3 regions of the Luteibacter sp. TLI7-4A genome follow, and region 1 is predicted to be linked to each of the others. Evidence: predicted binding sites of a transcription regulator. Region 1 holds the regulator's gene; each other region holds the start of a gene.
The links. Region 1 encodes FliA, which starts transcription of late flagellar genes. Its sites were predicted from a motif close to TAAAGTTTNNCNNNCNNNGGCCGATAA; they were not measured.

Region 1 (7,745 bases):
CTGTCATTACTTTGGCGCCGGAGCTCGAACAGATCCTGCTGCAGTCCCTGCAAGGCGGCGGTCCCGCCGGCGCGGCGGTCGAGCCGGGTCTCGCGGATCGTCTCCAGCAGAGCGTCGCCGATGCGGCGCGCCGCCAGGAAGCGGCGGGTGAACCGGCCGTGCTGCTGGTGTCGCCGGCACTTCGTCCGTGGCTTTCGCGCTTCACCCGGCATGTGGCCCAAAACCTGCATGTACTTGCGTACAACGAGGTTCCGGACAACCGACGCGTCAAGCTGGTGACGGCCCTCGGGCGATAGGAACGAGACACCGCGCGGGGCATCGCCGCGTGGGCCGAACGAACGAAGACAGGATCGAACGCATGAAAATCAAACGATTCGTTGCTCCCGATATGCGCCAGGCCATGCGCCAGGTTCGCGACGAACAGGGTCCGGACGCCGTGATCCTGTCCACGCGCCGGCTGGACGACGGTATCGAGATCATCGCCGCGCTCGATTACGACGAAGCGCTGGTGCGCGAGGCCGGTTTCGGTTTCGACGCCCCGGCCCGCGAGGAAGCGCCGATCCGCGCCACGCGCGATGAAGCCGAGCGCGCCGCCCGCATCGACCAGGCCCGCGCCGCCACCGCCGCCGCGGTGGAGCGCGCGACGAAATCGGGCATGCCGCCTGCCACGAACGCGCCGCAGCGCCAGTCGAGCGCCGCGCTCGCCGCCAGCGTCGCCGACGTGGTCCGCGCCGCCACCGCCACGCCGGCCAACGATGCCGCCGTGAATGGCGTGCGCGCCGAGATCAACAACCTGCGCGAGATGCTCGAAGTGCAGCTCTCGACCCTTGCATGGAACCAGATGGACCGCGAGCAGCCGCTGCGTGCCCGCGTGCTGCGCGAGATGACCCGCCTGGGCATCGACGGCGACGTGGCACGCGCGCTGTGCGCGGAATTGCCCGCCGACATGAACGTCGAGCAGGCGCGCTACCTGCCGCTGGGCATGCTCTCGCGCAACATCCGCACCAGCGGACGGAATTTCGACACGGTCGGCGGCGGCACCACCGCCCTGGTCGGCACCACGGGCGTGGGCAAGACCACCACCATCGCCAAGCTCGCCGCCCGCGCCGTGCTGCGCCATGGGGCATCGAACGTCGCCTTGATCAGCGCCGACCAGTACCGCATCGGTGCCGGCGCGCAGCTGGAACATTACGGCCGCTTGCTCGGCGTGCGCGTGTTCAACGCCCACGACGCGACCAGCCTGCGCAACGTGCTGCTCCAGTTGCGCGGCAAGCACACCGTGCTGGTCGACACGGCCGGCCTCGCCGGCAACGACCCGAAGCTGCAGCAGCAGTTCGAGACACTGCGCGCCACGTCGGACGTGCGCGTGTGCCTGGTGCTCGCCGCCAATGCGCAGGCCCAGGCCATCGACAACGCGATCCGCGCTTACGCGCCGCTGGCGCCGCAGAGCGCGATCCTCACCAAGCTCGACGAGGCACCGCTGATCGGCGGCGCGCTCTCGGCCCTCATCCGCCACCGGATGCCGCTGGACTACACCACGGATGGGCAGCGCGTGCCCGAGGACATCGCCTCGGCCGATGCGCGCAAGCTGGTCTGCCTCGCGGCCCAGTTGCTCAAGCAGCGTAACGACGAACCGGACGACGCCCTGCTCGCCGAGCGCTTCGGCATCGCCGCGCCGGCCCTGGCCTGACCGCGCCCACCCTTTTCCCGGCAACCGCAAACACTTACGGCAGTGACTTCCTTCATGAGCACACACGTCGATTCCACCCAGGCCGCCGGACTCCACTGGCTGGCCGACCGCCGTCCCACCCGAAGCATCGCCGTCGCAGGCGGGAAGGGCGGCGTGGGCAAGACCACGGTGGCGGTCAATCTCGGCATGGCGCTCGCGATGGGCGGCCGTGACGTCGTCCTCCTCGACGCCGATCTCGCCATGGCGAACATCGACGTCCTTCTCGGCCTCCAGCCCACCCGTCACCTCGGCCACATGCTGGAGGGCGAGTGCGGCATCGAGGACCTGATCCTCCAGGCCGCCCACGGCCTGAAGGTCATTCCCGCCACGTCCGGCACGCGCCGGATGGCGCAGCTGCCGAACATCGAGCACGCGGCCGTGATCCGCGCCTTCGACGAATATCCGCTGCCACCGGAATACCTGATCGTCGACACCGCCGCCGGGATTTCCGACAGCGTATCGATGTTCGCCGCCGCCTCGGACGAGGTGGTGGTCGTGGTCTGCGACGAGCCCGCCTCCCTGACCGACGCCTATGCGCTGATCAAGGTCATGAGCCGCGAGTTCGACGTGAATCGTTTCCGCATCGTCGCCAACATGGTCCGGCACGCCCAGGAAGGCCGCCAGCTGTTCGAGAAGCTGTCCCGGGTGACAAACCGCTTCCTCGACGTGTCCCTGGATTTCATGGGCATGGTTCCGCACGACGAGTACCTGCGCCAGGCCATCCGCCGCCAGTCGGCGGTGGTCGACGCCTGGCCGAGCAGCCGATCGGCGGTCGGATTCAAGAATCTGGCCAGGTCGGTCGATACATGGGGTGAACCCGAACCCCGGGCACAGGGCCGCATCGGCTTTTTCGCCGAACGGTCCCATCTGGGGGAGGGCTGCCACTGTGAGCGTCGCGACCGAATATCTCGAGATCACGCGTATCCCGGCGGATCAACTAGTCAAGAACCACGCGCCGCTGGTGCGCCGGATCGCCTATCACCTGATGGGCCGGCTGCCGCCAAGCGTGGATGCGAACGACCTCATGCAGGCCGGGATGATCGGACTGCTCGAGGCGGCAAGGAATTATTCGCCGACTCGCGCGGCCAGCTTCGAAACCTATGCGGGCATCCGCATACGTGGCGCCATGCTGGACGAACTGCGCAAGACGGACTGGACCCCGCGCTCCGTCCACCGGAAGTTGCGCGAGGTCGCGGAGGTGACGAGGCAGATCGAGAACGAGACGGGTGGCGACGCCGAAGACGCGGAAGTGATGAAGCGGCTGGGCATCGACGCCATGGAGTACAACCAGATCCTGGCCGACGCGGCGAGCGCGCGGTTGCTGAGCCTCACGGCGCCGGAAGGCGACGAAGGCGCCGCGATCGACGTGGTCGACCCGGATGCCGCGGGCCCGGATGGATTGTTCGAGCAGCAAGGCCTGCGTGACGCGCTGGCGCAGTCCATCGACGGGCTGCCGGAGCGCGAGAAGCTGGTCATGTCGCTGTACTACGATGAAGAGCTCAACCTGAAGGAAATCGGTGCGGTGCTGGGGGTGAGCGAATCGCGGGTGTGCCAGATCCATGGCCAGGCCCTCATTCGACTCCGCGCACGCATGTCGGGTTGGAAAGACAAGCATTGACGAACGCGCGGTAGCAAGGCGGAGACGAGTTTTGGACAAGAACATGAAGATCCTCGTGGTGGACGATTTCTCCACCATGCGACGCATCGTGAGGAACCTCCTGGTGGAGTTGGGATTCACCAACACCCTCATCCAGGAGGCGGAGGACGGCAACGCGGCGCTCGCGCTCTTGCGCGCGCAGCCGTTCGACCTCGTCGTGACGGACTGGAACATGCCGAACATGACCGGCATCGACCTGCTCCGGGCGATCCGTGCCGACGCGGCGCTGAAGGCCATGCCTGTACTGATGGTCACGGCGGAGAACAACCGTGACCAGATCATCGCGGCGGCGCAGAGCGGCGTGAACGGCTATGTCGTCAAGCCATTCACGGCGGTCACGCTGAAGGAAAAACTCGACAAGATCTTCGAACGACTCGCCGCGGCCGCGGGCTAAGGAATGACGATGAATACCATGCTTTCCAGCGGCCACGATGTGGCTCCCGAACTGCGTGCACTGCTCGACGCCGACGACAGCGTCTCCTTCGAGCAGGCGCTCGACCAGCTGCTGCGTACCCGTGAGCAACACCTGTTCATGGCGCTCGGCCATCTCGCGCGCGACCTGCACGAGTCCGCCCGCCGCCTCGCCGCCGATATTTCGCACGACGGCGTGCCAGGCAACATGAGCGATGCGCGCAAGCACCTGCGCGACGTGCTCGAGATGAGTTCGCAGGCCGCGCACCGCACGCTCGATTTCAGCGAGAAGCTGCGCCCACAGGCACAGGCCCTCGCGCGCCAGGCGGACGAGGTGCTGGTGCTCGACCACGCCGACCCGGCCTTCGCCACCCACGCCACCGCGCTGGCCGTGCGCGTGGGCGATTTCGCGCAGAGCTGCGACATCGGCTTCGGCGAGATGGTGGAGGCACAGTCCTGGCAGGATCTCTCCGGCCAGCGCGTGGCCCAGGTTGAGGCTTTCATGGCCAAGGTCGAATCCTCCCTGGTGGAACTGGTTCGCCTGACCGGTTCGCTGGCGGGCGGTGCCGCGCCGGCCGCCGACAAGGTCAGCCAGGACGAAGTGGATCGCCTCCTCAGCGAGTTCGGGTTCTGAGCGCCGTATGAGCGTGGAGCTGGACAACGAGCTGCTCAACGTCTTCCTGATCGAGGCGCGGGAGTTGCTTGAGAGCCTGGGCGAACAGCTCGTGGATCTCGAGGCGTCGCCGAACGACATGGAACTGTTGAACGCGGTCTTCCGCGCGTTCCACACCGTGAAGGGCGGTGCGGGCTTCCTCGGCCTCAATCCGATGGTCGAGCTCTGCCACCGGGGCGAGGATCTCCTCAACGAGGCCCGCAATGGCTCGATCGTGCTCAACGCCGGCTTCATGGACGCGTTGCTGGAGTCGCTGGATCTCCTCAACGACATGATGCGCGCCGCCGACGGCGGCTTGCCGATCGAGGCGGCGCCCCGTTCGCTGCTCGACCGCCTGCTGATTCCGGGCCGTGCGGCCTCCGCGCCGCCGGTGGCCCTGGCCACGCCCGCCAGCGCGCCAGCCGCCGCTCCCGCGCAGGCGCGGCCGTACGACCCGATCGAAGACGAATTCGAAGCGATGCTCGACGCCGCGCGCAGCGACCGCGAGCCCGCTTCCGTGCCGTCGGGCACGATATCCGACGACGAGTTCGAGGCCCTGCTCGATTCGCTCTATGGCACGGGTGCCCCCGGTGCCGACGCGACGGCCGACACTCCATCCGTTTCCGACGTGGCCGCGCCTGCCGTCGCGGGTCCTGCACCGGTCGTGGCCCAGGCAGTCGCTTCGCCCGCCGACGGAAACGCGATCAGCGACGACGAATTCGAAGCCTTGCTCGACAGCCTCCATGGCACGGCGGCCCCGGGCGCCGCAGGTGGCCCCGCCATGGCGGGCTCGACGTCCTCCGCATCGGTCGCGCCGCCCGCCGCCTCGTCCAAGCCTGTCCCGGCAGCACCCGCCGCGCAGGTCGCGGCGAAGCCGGCCCCGGCGGCTGCCGAGAAACGCGGCGCCTCCACCGCCGACACCACGGTCCGCGTCGATACCCATCGCCTCGATGGCCTGGTCGATGCCGCGGGTGAGCTGGTACTCGTGCGCAATCGCCTCACCAGCCTCGCCCCGCGTGGCACGAACGACCCGATGGAACGTGCCATCGGCGAACTCGAGCGTGTGGCGGAAGACCTGCAGAACGCCGTGCTGCGCATGCGCATGCAGCCGGTAGGCAAGTTGTTCTCGCGTTTTCCGCGTATCGTCCGCGACCTCGCCCGGCAACTCGGCAAGGAAATCGAACTGGTCACCGAGGGCGAGGAAACCGATATCGACCGCACGGTGGTGGAGGCGCTTGCCGATCCGTTGGTGCACCTGCTACGCAACGCCGTGGACCATGGCATCGAGATGCCCGATGTCCGCGTCGGCGAAGGCAAGTCCCGCGCGGGCACCGTGCGCCTCGCGGCCGGGCAGTACGGCGACCGCATCGTCATCACCGTCACCGACGACGGCAAGGGCATGGACCCCGAGGTCCTGCGCCGCAAGGCGGTGGAGAAAGGCCTGATGGACGAGGACCAGGCCGCGCGCCTCGACGAGCGCGAGTGCTACGAGATCGTGTTCCGACCGGGTTTCTCCACCGCCAGCCAGGTCTCGGATATTTCCGGCCGCGGCGTCGGCATGGACGTGGTCAAGACCAAGATCGTCGAACTCGGTGGCACGCTGTCGATCGATTCACGCGTGGGCCATGGCAGCACCGTGCGCCTGTCGGTGCCATTGACGCTGGCCATCCTGCGCGTGTTGATGGTGCGCGTGGGTAATCGGCTGCTGTCACTGCCGCTATCCAACGTGGCCGAGGTATTCGAACTCGTTCCCGGCAAGGTCCAGGAGCTCGACGGCCGCATCGTCGCGGCGCATCGCCAGCGCGCGCTGCCGCTGGTCGATCTCGGCCGCTGGGCCGGTTCGGCGGGGAAGGGCGGCCACGTGGTCGTGGTGCAAATCGGCCACCAGACGCTCGGTTGCCTCGTCGACGAAGTGCTGGGCCGTGAAGACGTCATGGCCAAGCCGCTCGGGCCTTTCCTGAAGGATGTCCCGGGCGTGGCCGGCGCGACGATCACCGGCGACGGGCGGATCTCGCTCGTGCTCGACCTCGCCGGCCTTGCCGACGACAACGGGCAGGTGTTGCCTACACTGAGGATGGCGGTCTGACATGGATATCGTGAGCGTCGTCGGAACGATCCTGGCCTTCGTGGTCATCATCGTGGGTACCATCCTGAAGGGTTCTAGCCTCGATGCCCTGTGGAACCCGGCCGCGTTCGTCATCGTCTTCCTCGGCACGTTCGCCGCCCTGCTGGTGCAGACGCCCGGCGCCGTGCTGAAGCGCGCCTTGAGCATGTTGCCCTGGGTCTACCGTCCACCGGACATCGAATCGGAAAACCTCGTCAGCCGCATCGTCGGCTGGAGTGAAATCTCCCGCCGCACCGGCCTGCTCGGCCTGGAACCCGCGATCGAACGCGAGTCCGACCCCTTCATCCGCAAGGGGCTGCAGCTGTTGGTGGACGGCACCGAGCCGGACGCGATGCGTTCGGTGCTCGAAGTGGAAGTGCTCGCGCGCGAGCACACCGACATCGAGGCCGCCAAGGTATTCGAGAACGCCGGCGCGTATTCGCCGACCATGGGCATCATCGGCGCGGTGATGGGCCTGATGTCCGTGATGCAGAACCTCGCGGAGCCGAGCAAGCTGGGCCATGGCATCGCCGCGGCCTTCGTCGCGACGATCTACGGCATCGGCCTGGCCAACCTGCTGGCGTTGCCGATGGCATCGCGTCTGAAGGGCCTGGCCCGCCGCCGTTCGCAGATGCGCGAGATCCTGGTGGAAGGCCTCGTCTCGATCGCCCAGGGCGACAACCCCCGGCACATCGAGAGCAAGCTGCAGGGGTTCCTCTCGTGAAGCGGCGGCATCACGAAGAACACATCAATCACGAACGCTGGGCGATACCCTACGGCGACCTGATCACCTTGCTGCTCGCGCTGTTCGTGGTGATGTACGCCGTTTCCGCTGTGAACGAGACCAAGTTCCGAGTGATGGCGCAGTCGATCAACGAGGCGTTCAACGGTACCGGCAAGGTCATCGAACCGATTCGCGAAGCCACGCCAGCCGCCCAGGTGCCGTTGCCGAACCAGTCGCGCGCGCCCACGGCGGCGCCGATCGCCAAGATCGAGGTACCCATCCCGCCGCGCAACCTGCCACTTCCCGGCCACGAGGGCGCGGCGCCGGATCGCCAGGAAGCGGCGAGCATCAACACGGCCACGGCGGCCAACACGGCCATCGGCAAGACCGAGGCCGCAAGCCTCAGCCAGATCGCCGATGAAGTGCAGCGTGCGATGAAACCGCTGATCGACAAGAACATGGTCAGCG
Region 2 (7,745 bases), 780 kb from region 1:
TGGATGCCGGCGGCGTCCCAGGCTTGCAGCTGGCCGAGCACCTCGCGCAACACGTATTCGCCCAGGGCATGGATGAGGCCGGAGCGCTCGGCGATCGCCACGAAGACCGTCGGCGGCACGTCGCCGCGCGACGGATGGCGCCAGCGGGCCAGCGCCTCCACGCCGGCCAGGGTGCCGTCGCGCAGGTTGCGCTTGGGCTGGTATTCGACGGCGAGTTCGCCCGCCTGCAAGGCTTCGCGCAGCTCCACCGTGAGGGCCAGGCGTTCGCGTGCCTGTTCGAGCATCCCTTCCTCGTAGAAACGGAAATCGGCCTTGCCGGTTTCCTTCACCGCGTACATCGCGGCATCGGCGTTGCGGATCAAGGCGGATGCCACGTCGCCGTCCTGCGGCGCCACGGCCACGCCGATGCTCGGGCTCACCGCCACGAGCTGGCCTGACACGTTCACTGGCTTGGAAACCAGGTCGAGCACCTTGCGGCAGACCCGGATCAGGTTCTCCATGCCGCCATATCCCTGTACCACCACCACGAACTCGTCGCCGCCGAAACGGGAAACTGTATCGCGTTCGCGCACGCTGCTGCGCAGGGAGCTGGCGACGGCGCGCAGGAAGGTATCGCCCGCCTCGTGCCCCAGGGTGTCGTTGATGGCCTTGAAGCCATCGAGGTCGATGAACATCACCGCCAGGGAACCCGCCTGCGGGGCCGCCAGCGCCTGTTCGAGCTCGCGCATGAGATAGGCGCGGTTGGGCAAGCCGGTCAGGGTGTCGTGATAGGCATGGAAGGCGAGCGCCCTGCTCGCCTGCTCCCGGGGGTCCTTGAGCTTCGCGTGGAGGCGCCGCCGCTGTCCGACCAGCCAGGCGATGGCCACCGCGGCCAGGGCGCACACGACGATGAGCGCCACCATCCAGCCCAGCCCGGCGCCGACCGTCCCGAACGTGTCGCAACGGGAGACCTCGCCAGGCCCGGATACGGACCAGCGGGCACACTTCGAAGCGGCAAGATGGATGCCGCCCTCGACGCTACGATGTGTCAGCACACCACGCTCCGGTCCTGCTCCCGGGAGACTGAATTAACGGCCACCATCGCCCCCGACTTTAGCGTCACATGCATCGCATGATGCTGGGTCGGCGGAAAAACGCAAATACGCCGATCGACACTCGCGCGCCCCCCGGCCCCTGGCGTCTACTTGCCTCCCGCCGAGAGGTAGCGGTCGAACCAGGCCAGGGCACGGGCGAGCACGTCGCGACGGCTCGCGTCATGGGCAAAGCCGTGACCTTCGCCCGGATAGACCACCAACGAAGTCGGCACGCCCTGGGCACGCAACGCATGCCAGAACTCGAACGACTGCGGCGCCGGCGTTTCCGCGTCGCGCTCGCCCACCACCACGAGGGTCGGCGTCTTCACCTGCTTGATGAAATTGATCGCGGAACTCTTCGCGTACACGCCCGGATCGTCATAGACCGAAGCGCCGAAGAAAGGCTTCATCCACTGGTCGATCAGGTTCTGGCCGTAATAGCTCTGCCAGTTGGAGATGCCTGCGCCGGCGACCGCGGCGCGGAAGCGCTGAGTCTGGGTCACGCCGAACATCGTCATGAAGCCGCCGTAGCTCCAGCCGGTGAGGCCCAGCCGCCGGTCGTCCACCGGATGGCTCTTCTCGATCGCGTCGACACCGGCCAGCACGTCGCGCAGGTCGCCATAGCCGAAATCCTTGCGGTTGGCCTGCACGAACGCCTCGCCCTGCCCATAGCTGCCGCGAGGGTTGGGCATGAACACGAAGTAGCCCAACGCCGAGAGCGGCGCCCCGCCGTAACCCACGCCCGGCCAGCGCGGCGTCACCGCGGCCGCAGGGCCACCGTGGATCGAGACGATCATGCCGTAGCGCTTCTTCGGATCGTAGTTGGCCGGATACAGCAACCAGCCCTGCACGTCATGGCCTTCATTCTTCCAGGCGATCGATTCAGCCTTTCCCCAGGAAGGTTTCAACGCGGCGTTGAACGTCGTCACCGCCTTCGGCACCGACTGCCCGTCGAGGTTGGCGACATGTACTTCAAAGGCCTTCTCGAACGAACTGGCGATGAAGGCGGCCTTGCCCGCGTCGGCACCCAGCGAGAGCGACATCGACAGGCGCCCGTCGCCGATCGTCATCGGCAGTTCGAACACGGTGGTCGCCGTGGCGGGGCCACTGGCGGGCACCGCGTAGCTCGACACCCGGCTCGCGCCGGCGGCATGTTCGGCGACCAGCAGGCGATCGGGCGCGGTCCATGCCAGCCACGCCGGCGTGGTCGTCACGCCGGGCGTCACATCGACCGGCTCGGCGCCGCCCGCGGCCGGCACCATCCAGATGTCGCCGCCGGTCGAACCCTGGTCGCTCATGAGGCCACCGATGAAGGCGACCCGGGAGCCGTCCGGAGAGAAGCGCGGCACGGCCACCTGCAAGTCCTTGAGCGGGCCGGACAGCGCCGCCGTATCGACAAGGGTGACCGCCTGCGCGCCGGGCGTGACCGGCTGCGCATAGAGCTTCGCCAGCCACCAGTTGTTGTCGCCGGGCGGCTGCGCCGCCACGTAGGCGATCCGGCCGCTGTCTGCCGAAAATGCGAATTCGTAGACGTGGAGGCCCGCCGGGGTCAGCGTGCGGATAGTGCCACCGTCGACGCCGACGCTGGCTACCTGCTGTACCTCGATGCCTTCGACGCCCACCTCGCCCAGCTGCGGCTTGGCGGCCGCGGTGGCGCTGGCGCGGCGGGTGGCATTGGGCACGTAGAGGAACGCCAGGGCCTTGCCGTCGGGACGCCATGCCAGGCCATCGACGTAGCCGGCGAGATGCGTGATCCGCCGCGGCGGCGCCTTGCTGGCGATATCCACCACGTAGATGTCGTTCTGCTTGCCCTCCTCCACGCCCGGCGCCTTGCCCGCGCAATCGGAGAGGAAAGCAAGATGTTGCGAATCCGCCGCCCACGCGACGGAGATCTCGCTGCAGCCCTTGCTCGCCGTGACGCGGTGGGCGTTGCGGCCGTCGGCATCGGCCACTTCGAGCACCGGCTTGCCGTTGGTCTTCACCGCCCAGGCGAGATGCTTCGCATCCGGCGACAAGGCCACCGATTCGATCGTGCGCACCTTGCCCAGGGCGTCGAGGATCGCGGCGATGCGCGGATCGTCCGCGGTTTTCACGGGGGTGTCGGCAAAGGCATGGCCGGCGCAGGCGAGCGCGACGGCGGCGACGATCCACTTCGTACGCATGGGTGACCCTGGCTGTGTGGGAACGCGAAAGCTAACACGCCGCTGAACGAACTCGCGAGGCCTGTCGCCGCTTAAGCGGCGATCGGGTCACCTCAAGCCAACAGATGCCCGTATTCCGGATTCCGCTCGAACCATGTCGCCGCGTAGCCGCACGCGGGAACGATCTTCCAGCCGTTCGCCTCCGCTATCTGCACGGCGAAGCGGGTGAGCAGCGCGGCGATCCCACGCCCACCCACGGGGGACGGCACGCCGGTATGGGTGATGGTCATCGTCTTGCCGCTGAGCCGGTATTCGAGCTCGCAGGTATGGCCATCGACCACGACGAGAAACACCTGGTTGGCGCTGTCGTGGATGATCTCCAGCGGTTTGGCGGTATCGCTCATCGGTATCTCTCCTAGTCCGGCAGCCGGCATCGCTGGCGTCAAGCATGCGCGTGTTCGGCCATGCGTGTCATCACCGGCGTAGACTCCTCCCAGCCCAAGCCAAGGACACCCGCGCACGTGCTGATCATCCACGAACATGGCAAGTACACCGGCCCCGTCCGCTGGACCGCGGGCATGGCCAAACCCAATGCCCCCATCTGGGTGGATCTGCTCGATCCAAGTGAAGACGAACGGCGTTGCGCCAGCGAGATCACCGGCCTGCGCATCCCACAACGTAACGACGTGGTGAGCCTGGCGCTATCGAGCCGCATCCGCACCGACGACGGCGCGATGTACCTGTCGATCCCGTATTTCGCCGACTCGCCGGACAATCATCATCCCGGCCCGGTAGGCATCGTGATCACCGGCCATGTCTTGATGACCTTGCGTTTCGAGGAGTCGCCCGCGTTCGAGCTGGCCAGCGAAAGCTGCCAGGAGCACCGCTGGGAATCCAGCGCCGATGTGCTCGCGACGTTGATCGAGGCGATCGTCAACCTGGCGGCCAAGCGCATGGAAGACGTGTCCGCCGACCTGAAGCAACTCTCCGACCGGATATTCACGCCCGAGCGGATCGGCACGCCGGCACTGCGCAACTGCATGCTGGAGGTCGGTCGCCTCGAAGGCGAGCAGGCGCGCAATCGCTCCTCGATGCTGGGCGTGCAGCGGATCGTATCGTTCTTGCGCGCGAAGAAGCCCGAGTGGATGTCCGACGACGTCGAGGTTCGCCTGCGCGTCGTGGAGCACGACCTGCGCACGCTCGACGAGTTCGACGACCAGGTCACCAACAAGCTGCAGTTCCTGCTCGACGCCAGCCTCGGCTTCATCAGCACCGACCAGAACCACGTGATGAAAGTGCTCACCGTCACCTCGGTGGCCACCATTCCTCCGGTGATCCTCGTCGGCGTGTGGGGCATGAACTTCAAGAAGATGCCCGAACTGGACTGGACCTTCGGCTATCCCATGGCCCTGGGAGCGATCGTGGTCAGCATCCTCTTGCCTGTGCTGTTCTTCAAATGGCGCGGGTGGCTGGAAGGCGACTGACTAGCGCAACGGTTCATGTTTGTGAAGACACCAAATCGATGACTGCGTCACGATTTTCGACATCCGTTCGCGTTTTGCCCTAAAGTCGGCGGCTTTCCAGCCGCTAACCCCTCCAGGGAGTCACCGGCAGGAAGTCCGGTTCGACGCACACACGGGGCCGCCTGGCGTGCCCCACTCGGGGGAGGGAGTGCCGGTGCAAGTCCATTATCCACGTCGCGACGATGCGTTCGCGCGGAAGCCATGCGCATGAAAGCGCCGTGGCACAGCCCTGCTGGCGTCCTGCCCGAATCGCGCCTGCTCGCTTCGGTGGCCGAGTTCACGCACCACCGCGACATCGACGCGCTGGACCACAGCATGGTGCTGTCGCTGGCCGAACTCATCGCCGTCAACAGCGTCACCCTGTGCAAGCGGGGCGAAAACCCGCAGCATCCCGTGGATTCGATCGTCGTGTGTTCGCGCAAGCCCGATGGCGGCTTCATGATCGAGGCGCTCGATCCTGCGCGGGAGGGTGATCCCGTCGACACCCTCGTCTGCGCCATGGAGACGCTCGAGGCGATCAGCGACATCACCGACGACGGCAACAGCCGGCTGGTCATCCCCATCCAGCGCGAGCACACCGCCATCGGCGCACTGATGCTCGAGGCCCCGGATTCCCTCGACGACGTTCGCGCGATGGTCGAAGGCTTCGCGCGCATCTACTGCAACTACATCGCCCTGCTCAACGAGAGCGAGCGCGACAAGCTCACCGGCCTGTACAACCGGCGCAGCTTCGAGCAACGCCTGCAGCGCCTGCTCACCCTTCAACGCCAGAAAGCGCGCGGCGCGGTGCAGGACGGCGAGGACAAGCGCCAGCCGGTCGAGGAACCCTCCCGGCTTTACCTGGCGATCCTCGATATCGACCATTTCAAGCGGATCAACGACACCTACGGCCATGTCTACGGCGACGAGGTCATCCTCATGCTGGCCCAGCACATGCGCGCGAGCTTCCGCCAGAGCGACGTGCTGTTCCGCTTCGGCGGCGAGGAATTCGTGATCCTGCTCGCGGCTCAGGACGAAACAGCCGTCCACCTCGTCCTCGACCGGTTCCGCCAGTTCGTGACCGACCATGCGTTCCCGCAGGTGGGCCACGTCTCCGTCAGCATCGGCTATGCGCGCATCACCGAGAACGATTACCCCGAGATCGTGCTCGACCGCGCGGACAAGGCGTTGTACTTCGCCAAGCAGAACGGCCGCGACAGCGTGCACGGCTACGAGTCGCTCACCCGCCGGGGCGAACTGGCTACGCCGGTGTCATTGGGCAGCATCGATCTCTTTTGAGCCTGCTGTGGGTGGGCTCGGCTTCGCCCTCGCATTCGTTGTGTGGTGTGGCGGGGAGCTGTCGGGCCCTCGACCCTGCGGTGGGCTGGTGGGAAAGAGCGACGCTCACCGCGTGTCGCTCGCCGCACCCGGGTGGGTGTTTCACCCGGAACCCCCGTTGTGGGAGCCGACCTTGTCGGCGATCCCGCGGCAGCGGGCCAGATTGAGGCAAGCACCCATCGCCGACAGGGTCGGCTCCCACAGGCATCCTTTCCCGAGCGACGGTGCAACCGGAGCGACGAGGGTGACGGCCGACGGCTCTGCCCCGCCCCCAACCGCAAAGCCGAGCCGAGTGAACAACTAAGAAATCTTCTTCCGCGACCCATATCGCCTGCTAGCCGCCTTACCCTCTGGCCGGACGCGAAAAGCCAGGCTGATCCGCGGTCCTACCTTGCCGCGCATCTTCGGGATGCCGTGGTCGTAGTGGAATTGCGTGGCGTAGCTCATCGTGAGCACGCTGCCCGGTTCCATGTCGATGTCGAAGCTGCGCCGGGGTGCGTCGCGTTCGCGCAAGGTCATGCGCCGCGTGGCGCCCAGGGAAAGCAAGGCGATGGGCTCGCCCTCCGCCAGTTCCTCGATGTGATCGTTGTGCGGCGCCACGCTGTCGCGGCCGTCGCGGTAAAGGTTCAGGCCCACCGAGGTGAAACGTACGCCCGTGAGCGCGATCACCTCGCGCGCCGCCTCAACGACGACGGGTGGCAAGGCAGGGTCGTCCAAAGCGTAATGCTGGAGCAGCCGCGGCACGTCCACGGCGCGGCCGTACATCGCACGCCTCTGCGCTTCCCAGGGGATGTCCGCCAGCAGGCTCGCGAACCAGTCGGCGGCACGCCCGGGTGGAATCACGCCGGGCTCATACGCGAACCGCCCGTGCTCGTCATCGACGATCACGAGCGGTTCGGGGGCGAAGAGACCGCCTTGGGACATGGTTTCCTTACTGGACGACGCCGCAGGCGATGCGTGCGCCACCACCACCCAGGGGTGCGGGCTGATCGGAATAATTGTCGCCGCCGGCGTGGATCATCAAGGCATGGCCCTTCAGCGTCGCGAGCTTCGTCAGGCGCGGCGCGGTCACGGCCGTGGTGTCGGTGCCATCGGCGCCCACGGTGATCTTGGGCAGGTCGCCCTCGTGGCCCATGGAGGATTCCGGCCCCTCGTGCTTGCCGGTGTGTCCGGGATCGTAATGGCCGCCGGCCGCCAGCGCGGCGCCCTTCTTGCCATCCTTCTCGCCCGGATCGCAGCTGGGTTTCTCGTGCAGGTGGAAGCCGTGCTCACCCGGCGGCAAGCCCTTGAGATCGGGAGTGAAGACCAGGCCACCGGCACCTTCGGTGATCATGACCCTGCCGACCGAGGCGCCCGTGCCGTCGGCGGTGACGAGAGTCATGGGCACCACGATGCTCTTGTCGGCGGCCTGGGCGGCGACGCACACACACAACCCGGCCGCGGCGATGACGATTCGTTTCATCTTCGTATTCCTATGGGAGCGAGGTAACCCGGGGATACTGCACCCGATGTGCAGGGAGCGTCCATAACGAACCCGCCGAAGCCGATACGGCCTCAGCCGAAGATCCTGGCCGTGTCTTCCGCTGTCAGCAGGCGCCATTGGCCGGAAGGCAGGTCGTCCAGCGACAGGCCGCCGAGCGCGATGCGCTCCAGCGTCGCCACGTGGTTGCCCACGGCCGCGAACATGCGGC
Region 3 (7,745 bases), 1.4 Mb from region 1:
GCCATGGCCGCCGCGGCGCCGATCAGCATCACCACGCTGCGCAGCGCCACCGAGATGCCGGAGCCGACCAGGGTCTGCACCACTTCGGTGTCCGTGCCCAGGCGGGAGGTGAGTTCGCCGACGCGGGTGCTTTCATAGAAACCCACGTCCAGCCCGATCACGTGCTGGTAAAGGGTGGTGCGCAACGAGGCGAGCGAGCGCTCGCCGAGCAGGGCGATGCAGTAATACCGGGCGGCCGTGGCGATGGCCAGGACCACGGCCACGCCGAACAGGCCCAGGAACGTGCCGTTGATCGTGGCGATGCTCGACGCGAGGAAGCCATGATCGATGATGTGCCGCACCGCCACGGGCAGGAGCAACGAGGCACCGGACGATATGCCCAGGAACACGAGCCAGCCGATGGCGAGGCCCTTGTGCGGCTTCAGGAACGGCCAGAGATTGCGCAGTGCCCCGATCTTGCGTGATTTCTCCCTGCGTTCGTCGCTCATGCTCGCTTCGCTTCCGGATTCATTCGCCAACGAATGGGGCCATCCGGTGCAGTATTCAACATGGATCGACGCGGCGGGGATGCACCTTGCCCCGGGTCAGGTCGACGATCCGCGCGGCGATGGCGTCCAGCCGGTCCACCGGCGCCCGTACGCTCAGTTCCGCGCCGTCGGCGACGAAGGTCTCCTGTTCGATGGTGGCCTCCATCTCGCGCAATCGTGCCGAGACCAGGGCCAGTTCGCCGAATTCGCAGCGCAGCCGCAGGCATCCGGTGGCGACGATCGGCAGTCGCGGCGCGAGGCGCAGGCACTCCGCGGCCGTCCCCCATAGGCGCGCGCGAGCCCGCCCGCGCCGAGCTTGATTCCGCCGTACCAGCGCGTGACCAGCACGGCCACGCGGTCGCAGCCCTGGCCGTCGATGGCCTGCAGGATGGGCCGGCCGGCGGTGCCGCCGGGCTCGCCGTCGTCGTTGAAGCGGTAGGCCTCGCCGATGCGATACGCCCAGCAGTTGTGCGTGGCACCCGGATCGCCCACCGAATCGAACCATGCCAGGGCGTCGGCCGGCGATTCGACGGGCATGGCCTGGGCGAGGAAGCGGCTCTTCTTGATCTCTTCTTCGTGGCGCCAGGGCGAGGCGAGGGTTTCCAGCGGTGCACTCAAGGGGTCAGGTCGCGCAGGTCTTGTGGCAGGTCGTAGCGAGGATAGCGCTCGCGCAGCTCGCGCAGGCGCCGTAAGGCTTCCTCGCGCTCTCCCCGGCCGAGCAACTGCCGGATCTCGCCGACGCGGTCGTCCGGATCGAGTTCCGTTTTCATCGCGTGATCGGACACGGCGCCGAAGGCCCGAGGGGCCGGTTTGGACACGGCCGATGACTTGGGTGCCGGTGCCGAACGCCGCGCCATCCTCGCCGGGGGCGTCGCAGGTGCCGCCTCTTGCAGGACGACAGGAGCGCTCGCTTGCACGGGCACGTATGCGGTGGACTCGATGTGCTGCGCCGTGGGAGGGGGAGTGGGAAGCGTCGCCGCCACGTCGGGGCGGCTGTCGCGCAGTTGCCACGCCAGGCCGGCGGCCAGCACCAGCACCGCCGCCGATCCCAGCGCGATGGGCCAGCGTGCCCGGCGTCGGCGGGCCGGTACCGCACGATCGGCCTGCGCGAGCACCGCCGCGTCCAGCGCGGGGTCGGGCTCGGTCCTTGGCAGGCGCGCGTACAGCGCCGCGAGTTCGCGCTCGTCGGGCAGGTCATCGTCGTGGGGTGGTGGCGTGTTCGGGTTCATGTCATTCGGCAACGAGTTCTCGTATCCGTGCCATGGCGTAGCGGAGCCGCGATTTCGCGGTTTCCTTGCCCACTCCGGTCACGGCGGCGATGTCCTCCAGGGATAGTTCGTTCTCCATGCGTAGCACGAAGGCCGTTCGTTGTTCGTCGGGAAGGCTTTCGATCGCGCGTTGCATGCGCCGGCGCAGTTCGAAATCCGAAAGGGCGTGATCGGGTTGCTCGCGTTCCGGAGCGGCCTGTGCGGCGAAGACCGCCTCGGCCTCTTCGGCACCGGCCCGTGGACGCTGCCGCCGGAAGCTGTCCACGGCCAGGTTGTGCGCGATCTGGAGCAACCAGGTGCTGAACTTCGCCTCGGCGCGATAACGCTGGCGCGCGACGATCACTCGGCTCCAGGTCTCCTGGAACAACTCGTCGGCGACCGCCCGGTCTTTCACCGTCTTCAGCAGGAACCGATACAACGGGCCCTTGTGCTTCGCGTAAAGCTCCCCGAACGCGGCCGCGTTCCCGCCCGCCCAGGCGAGCATCAGCCCGCCGTCGTCGGTAAGGGGAGCATCCATGGACGGGGAGGTTACCTTATCGCCGCGGGGATTCCGCGACAGGCTCGGTCGACATCCCGCCGGCCATGCTCGCCAGCCTCGACATCTCCGCGCGGTAGCCGCCTTCGTCCTTGCCCTGCGCGTCACGCGCCAACTCGGCGACCTTGTCGTAGCCGAAGCCGTCCACGTACTTGCCGCCGCGCAGGTTCTCCGCGAACGCCGCCACCGCCGCGGCGAAACGCAAGCGCTCGCTCGCTCGCCCTGCGATGTCGGCGGACAAGGGCTGCTCGACAAGCCGGCTCGCGCCGCCATCCGGCGCCTTGTAGCGCAGGCGGAGGAAACCGAGTTCACCGGATGCGGGCGTGTCTTTCGCGGAGGCGTAACGCAGCGGATCGACGCGTGCGCCCTTGGAACCTTTCAACGTGATCTCGTACAGCGCGGTGACGCGGGCACCCGCGCCGATCTCGCCCGCATCGACGGCGTCGTTGTTGAAGTCTTCGCGTGCGAGGACGCGCTTCTCGTAGCCGATCAAGCGGTACTCGGCGACGACTCCCGGGTTGAACTCCACCTGGATCTTCACGTCCTTGGCGATCGTCATCAGCGTCGCCGACATCTCGTCCACCAGCACGCGACGCCCTTCGCCGAGGTTGTCGATGTAGTGGTGGCTGCCGTTACCGGCGTCGGCCAGTTCCACGGCCATTTCGTCGTTATAGTTGCCTTCGCCGAAACCCAGCGTGGTCAGCGCGATGCCGCTCTTGCGCTTTTCCGCGATGCGGTCTTTCAGGGCCTGCACGCCGACGGTGCCGACGTTGAAGTCGCCGTCGGTGGCGAGGATGACGCGGTTCACGCCGCCCTTGATGAAGCCCTTCGCCGCCTGCGCATAGGCGAGGTCGATGCCGGCGGCGCCGTTGGTGGACCCGCCCGCGCCGAGCGCGTCGATGGCCGCGGCGATCTTCGCGTGTTCGTCGCCCGGCGTGGAAGGCAAGGCGACGCAGGTCGCGCCGGCATAGGTCACCAGCGAGATACGATCGGCCGCGCGCAGCTTCGGCACGATCTGCTTCAGCGAGGCCTTGAGCAGGGGCAGCTTGTCCGGCTCGTCCATGGAACCGGACACATCCACGAGGAAGACGAGGTTGGCCGGGGGAATCTCGCTGGCGGGCACGCTGTATCCCTGGATGCCGATGAGCAGCAGCTGGCGCTCGGGATTCCATGGCGCGGGCGCGAATTCCGTCGTGACGCCGAACGGCTTCGCGCGACTCGTCGGCACCGTATAGCCGTAGTCGAAGTAGTTGATGAATTCCTCGGTACGGACGGCGTCGACGGGCGGCAGGCGGCCTTCGTCGAGCATGTGCCGCACGTTCGTATACGAGCCGGTGTCGACGTCGATGCTGAAGGTCGACACCGGGTCGCTGGCGGCGAGATGGACGGAATTCGGCGTGCGATGCGCGTAGTTCTCGCGGTCGACGGGCAGGTAGGGTGGCGCGATCGCGGTGGCGTAACCGGTTTGCGCCACGGATTCGACCAGCGCCTGTGGTGCGGCCTTCGTCATGGCCGGCGGTGTGGGTGCGGCGGCCGGAGCGGCCATCGCGTGCGCGAGCATCCGCCGAACCGGCATGCCTTGGCCAGGCTGGCAGCCGTTCTCATCGGCCGGCGGCGGTGACGTGTCGTGCCGCGCGGCGAAGGCATCGCCCGAGGCGGCCACCCCGGCGGTGGCGACCAACCCGGCGAACAGGAGGGAAAGCGTGACGCGGAGCGTATTCATCGTGCATGGCCTCGTGGGTGACATGACGGTGAAACGCAGGGAGGGATGGATCGGGGTTAACCGGTGTGACGCGATTCGTTCAGCCGGGTCGGATCCGCCCGCGGTTCCTCGCCCGCGCTCACCCGGTTCCGGCCGGTCTGCTTGGCCCGGTAGAGCGCGCGGTCGGCCGCATTGAGCAGGTCCAGCGGGCCGCCATGCGCACTCACCTGCACGTGGGCCACGCCGATGCTGATGGTGACCACGCCGAAGGGACTCGAAGGATGGATGATCGCCAGCGCCTCGACCTGTGCCCGCAGGTCCTCGGCCAGGGCCAGGGCGTCGGTAAGGCGGGTGCCGGGAGCGATGACGGCGAATTCCTCGCCACCGAACCGGGCGACGAAATCTCCCGCGCGGACGCCGCGTCCGATAAGTCCGCCGACGAGGGAACGCAGGCAGTCGTCGCCCGCCAGGTGGCCGTAGCGGTCGTTGTATTCCTTGAAGAAGTCGACGTCGATCATCAACAGGGAGATCGGTTCCTGTTGGCCCGGGCGATGCCATTCGCGCAGGAGGCGCTCGTCGAGCGCCCGTCGGTTGGCCAGGCCGGTGAGGCTGTCGACGAAGACCAGTCCTTGCAGCTCGTCGCGGCTGCGCGATAACCGGTATTCCTCCTCGACCAGGCCGACCTGGGCCAGCGTGCCGCGCAGGCCGATGCCGATCACGGCGGCGATGGCCCCCACGATGCCCAGCGTGGGATAGCCCGGGATCACCATGAGCCCGAAACCCAGCACGCTCATGGCCAGGAAGGTCGGGCTCGCGCTCAGCACGAAGCGCACGAGGTAGACCGGCGGATGCCAGTGCCGCCTCGGCTGGCGCATTGTCGCCGTGACGAAGAGTGCGAGGAAGGGCAGGTCCAGCAACGCGTCCCAGGGCGACGTGCCGAATTCCGGATGTCCACCCAGCGCCACATAGTGGTTGTAGAAGTAACCGGAAAGCGCATAGGTGACGAAGAACGCCGTCACGCCACGAAAGAAAAAATGATCGTCCGCGCGGTCGGTCGCCAGGTAGCGCAGCGACGCGGCCAGCGCGAGGCAGGCGTTCTCGAAGTCGAGCATGTAGGCGATGTCGATCGCCTGCTGCGTCGCCATCGCGCCCTGCACCGACACGATGGAGAACGTGCGCACGTAGAACAGTACCCCGAGCAGGGCGGCCAGGATCAGGTCGATCGTGACGGCCCATTTCTTGCGCGCCGGCACGGGAGCCGACGAGACGGCCACCAGCACGGGCAGCACGTACAGGATGTAGAAGAACATGCTGTCGCCGGGCGCCGGGTTGGAGTTTTCCAACACGTAGTTCTGCCGGGCGGACAGCGACATGCCCACGGTCCACAGGGCGAGGCTGGCGAACAGCAACCACCAGCGCCGGTCACGCGGCGGCCCCGAGCGGCGCCAGGCCGATACCACGCTGCCGAGCGCCAGCGCCGCGACGGTAAAGAAGCACACATAGGAGACTTCCATGCCCCCGGAAGGCATGTTCGCCAGTGCGATCACGTGGACCAGGACGATGGCCACCGCGACGATGACTGCTTTCATGGCGTGCCTCCCCCTGCCTGCAACGCAATAGTCATATCGGCGGGGACGGCGGGAAGTTGAGGTCCATGAACGGATGTTAAGCCTGGGGCGGACCAAGATGTGAAGGTACTGACGGACCGGGGCGGCGGTTTTCCGGTCCAAGACCCCAATCTTTGCCTATCGGTAATCTCACCTGTTCCGGGTCGTCGTCTTGGATTCCCTGCGTAGGGGTCGCAGGATGTCAGCCTGATTTCGTCACCGAAGGAGCGTGCCATGTCCTCACATCCCGTGAAGATCCCCGGCCCCGACCATCCCATCACGATCGCGCCGGCGGGTGGCAGGGTGGTGGTGCGTGACGGCGACCGGGTCGTCGCCGACACCCGCGACGCGCTCGTGCTCAAGGAAGCCAGCTACCCGCCCGTGTTCTACATCCCCCGTGCCGATGCCGACATGGCCTCGTTGCGCCGGACCGAGCACCATACGCATTGTCCTTACAAGGGTGAAGCCTCGTATTACAGCCTCCCGGGCAACGAGGAAAGGGCGATCAATGCGATCTGGACCTACGAGGAGCCGCACGAGGCGGTCTCGTCGATCCGCGGTCACCTCGCTTTCTATCCCGACCGCGTGCGCATCGAGCACACGCCCGGCTGACCGCCCCGCCACGGAGCCCATCCATGCAAGCTTTCGTCGACACCACCTGGGCGCCAGGCGCCGCCTCCCACCGCGCCGGCACGAGCGCGACCCGCGCCGGCACGAGCGCGACCGCCGCCCGATGTCAGCCCGGCCTCTCGCTCCGCGAACGTTACGACGCCGTGCGGGCGCGTACCGAGGGGCTCGTCGCGTCGCTCGGCCCGGAGGACATGGTCGTCCAGTCGATGCCCGATGCGAGCCCCGCCAAATGGCATCTGGCGCACACGACATGGTTCTTCGAGACCTTCCTGCTCGGACCGAACGTGCCCGGCTACGACGTCTTCGATGCCGAATTCGGGTATCTCTTCAATTCCTACTACGAAGCCGTCGGCCCGCGTCATCCGCGACCGTTGCGCGGCTTGCTGACCCGGCCGTCGACCGATCGCGTGATCGCCTATCGCCATCACGTGGACACGCATATGCGGACCTTTCTCGCTGGCGCGATAGGCCCCGAGCTGGAAGCGCTGCTGCGGCTCGGCTTCGCCCATGAGGAACAGCACCAGGAACTGCTGGTGATGGATGTGCAGCACCTGTTCGCGCAGTCGCCGCTGAAACCGGCCTTCGATCCGGCATGGTCCGCGCCGGCACCCGGTCCGACAGGCCGGTTCCGCCCGGTGGGCGGTGGGCCGGTGCGCATCGGTGCCGTCGACGAATCCTTCGCCTTCGACAACGAAGGTCCCAGGCACACGGTTTGGCTGGAGCCGTTCGAGATCGCCGACCGCCTGGTCACCAACGGCCAATGGCTGGCCTTCATGGCGCTCGGCGGCTATCGCCGCGCCGACCTGTGGCTTTCCGACGGATGGGCTCAGCGCCAGGAGGAAGGATGGGAATCGCCGCTCTACTGGCAGCACGACGGCGAAGCCTGGTCGCACATGACTCCCGGCGGCTGGCGGCCGGTCGATCCCGACGCGCCGGTGACCCATGTCAGTTACTACGAAGCGGAGGCTTTCGCGCGCTGGGCCGGTGCACGTCTGCCGACGGAAGCGGAGTGGGAGCACGCCATGCGTACACGCGACGACCTGGAGCAGGTCGACGATGTCGCCTGGCAGTGGACGGCCAGTTCGTACTCGCCGTATCCGGGGTTTCGCGCGGCGGACGATGCGGTCGGTGAGTACAACGGGAAGTTCATGATCGGCCAGATGGTCTTGCGTGGTGGCGCCAGCGTCACGCCGTCAGGGCACGCACGGATCTCGTACCGTAATTTCTACCGGCCCGGGCAGCGCTGGATGTTCAGCGGCGTGCGCCTCGCGCGCGATCCCGCGTTCACGCCGGATGGCGACCGCCTGGCCTTCCTGCGCGACACGCTGGCCGGGCTGTCCTCGTCACCGAAGACCTTCTCGCCGAAGTACTTCTACGACGGGGCGGGGTCCGACCTGTTCGAGGCGATATGCGTCACGCCGGAGTATTATCCGACGCGCACGGAGACGGCCTTGCTTCATGAGATCGCTCCTGCGC

Region 2: a site for FliA is predicted at 4,779-4,805, ahead of ACR9Y6_RS06615 (GGDEF domain-containing protein). Genes of this name have one in related genera too.
Region 3: a site for FliA is predicted at 5,655-5,681, ahead of ACR9Y6_RS03875 (GGDEF domain-containing protein). Genes of this name have one in related genera too.

The regions. Positions count from the first base shown of each region.
Region 1 covers NZ_JBPGWO010000001.1:2,286,422-2,294,166, reverse strand. The annotation lists gene flhA (flagellar biosynthesis protein FlhA) at 1-296, shown strand, start outside; gene flhF (flagellar biosynthesis GTPase FlhF) at 359-1,690, shown strand; partial or broken gene ACR9Y6_RS10070 (P-loop NTPase) at 1,745-2,449, shown strand; gene ACR9Y6_RS10065 (RNA polymerase sigma factor FliA) at 2,616-3,347, shown strand; gene cheY (chemotaxis response regulator CheY) at 3,379-3,780, shown strand; gene ACR9Y6_RS10055 (protein phosphatase CheZ) at 3,790-4,431, shown strand; gene ACR9Y6_RS10050 (chemotaxis protein CheA) at 4,439-6,535, shown strand; gene ACR9Y6_RS10045 (flagellar motor protein) at 6,537-7,277, shown strand; gene motD (flagellar motor protein MotD) at 7,274-7,745, shown strand, end outside.
Region 2 covers NZ_JBPGWO010000001.1:1,506,239-1,513,983, forward strand. The annotation lists gene ACR9Y6_RS06595 (putative bifunctional diguanylate cyclase/phosphodiesterase) at 1-1,034, opposite strand, end outside; gene ACR9Y6_RS06600 (alpha/beta hydrolase family protein) at 1,181-3,235, opposite strand; gene ACR9Y6_RS06605 (GNAT family N-acetyltransferase) at 3,328-3,618, opposite strand; gene ACR9Y6_RS06610 (CorA family divalent cation transporter) at 3,736-4,698, shown strand; gene ACR9Y6_RS06615 (GGDEF domain-containing protein) at 4,945-6,015, shown strand; gene ACR9Y6_RS06620 (alpha-ketoglutarate-dependent dioxygenase AlkB family protein) at 6,355-6,978, opposite strand; gene sodC (superoxide dismutase [Cu-Zn] SodC) at 6,986-7,516, opposite strand; gene ACR9Y6_RS06630 (pseudouridine synthase) at 7,609-7,745, opposite strand, start outside.
Region 3 covers NZ_JBPGWO010000001.1:861,674-869,418, forward strand. The annotation lists gene ACR9Y6_RS03850 (ABC transporter transmembrane domain-containing protein) at 1-488, opposite strand, end outside; partial or broken gene ACR9Y6_RS03855 (IMPACT family protein) at 544-1,145, opposite strand; gene ACR9Y6_RS03860 (hypothetical protein) at 1,142-1,756, opposite strand; gene ACR9Y6_RS03865 (RNA polymerase sigma factor) at 1,758-2,312, opposite strand; gene ACR9Y6_RS03870 (vWA domain-containing protein) at 2,329-4,053, opposite strand; gene ACR9Y6_RS03875 (GGDEF domain-containing protein) at 4,110-5,621, opposite strand; gene ACR9Y6_RS03880 (DUF427 domain-containing protein) at 5,874-6,251, shown strand; gene egtB (ergothioneine biosynthesis protein EgtB) at 6,275-7,745, shown strand, end outside.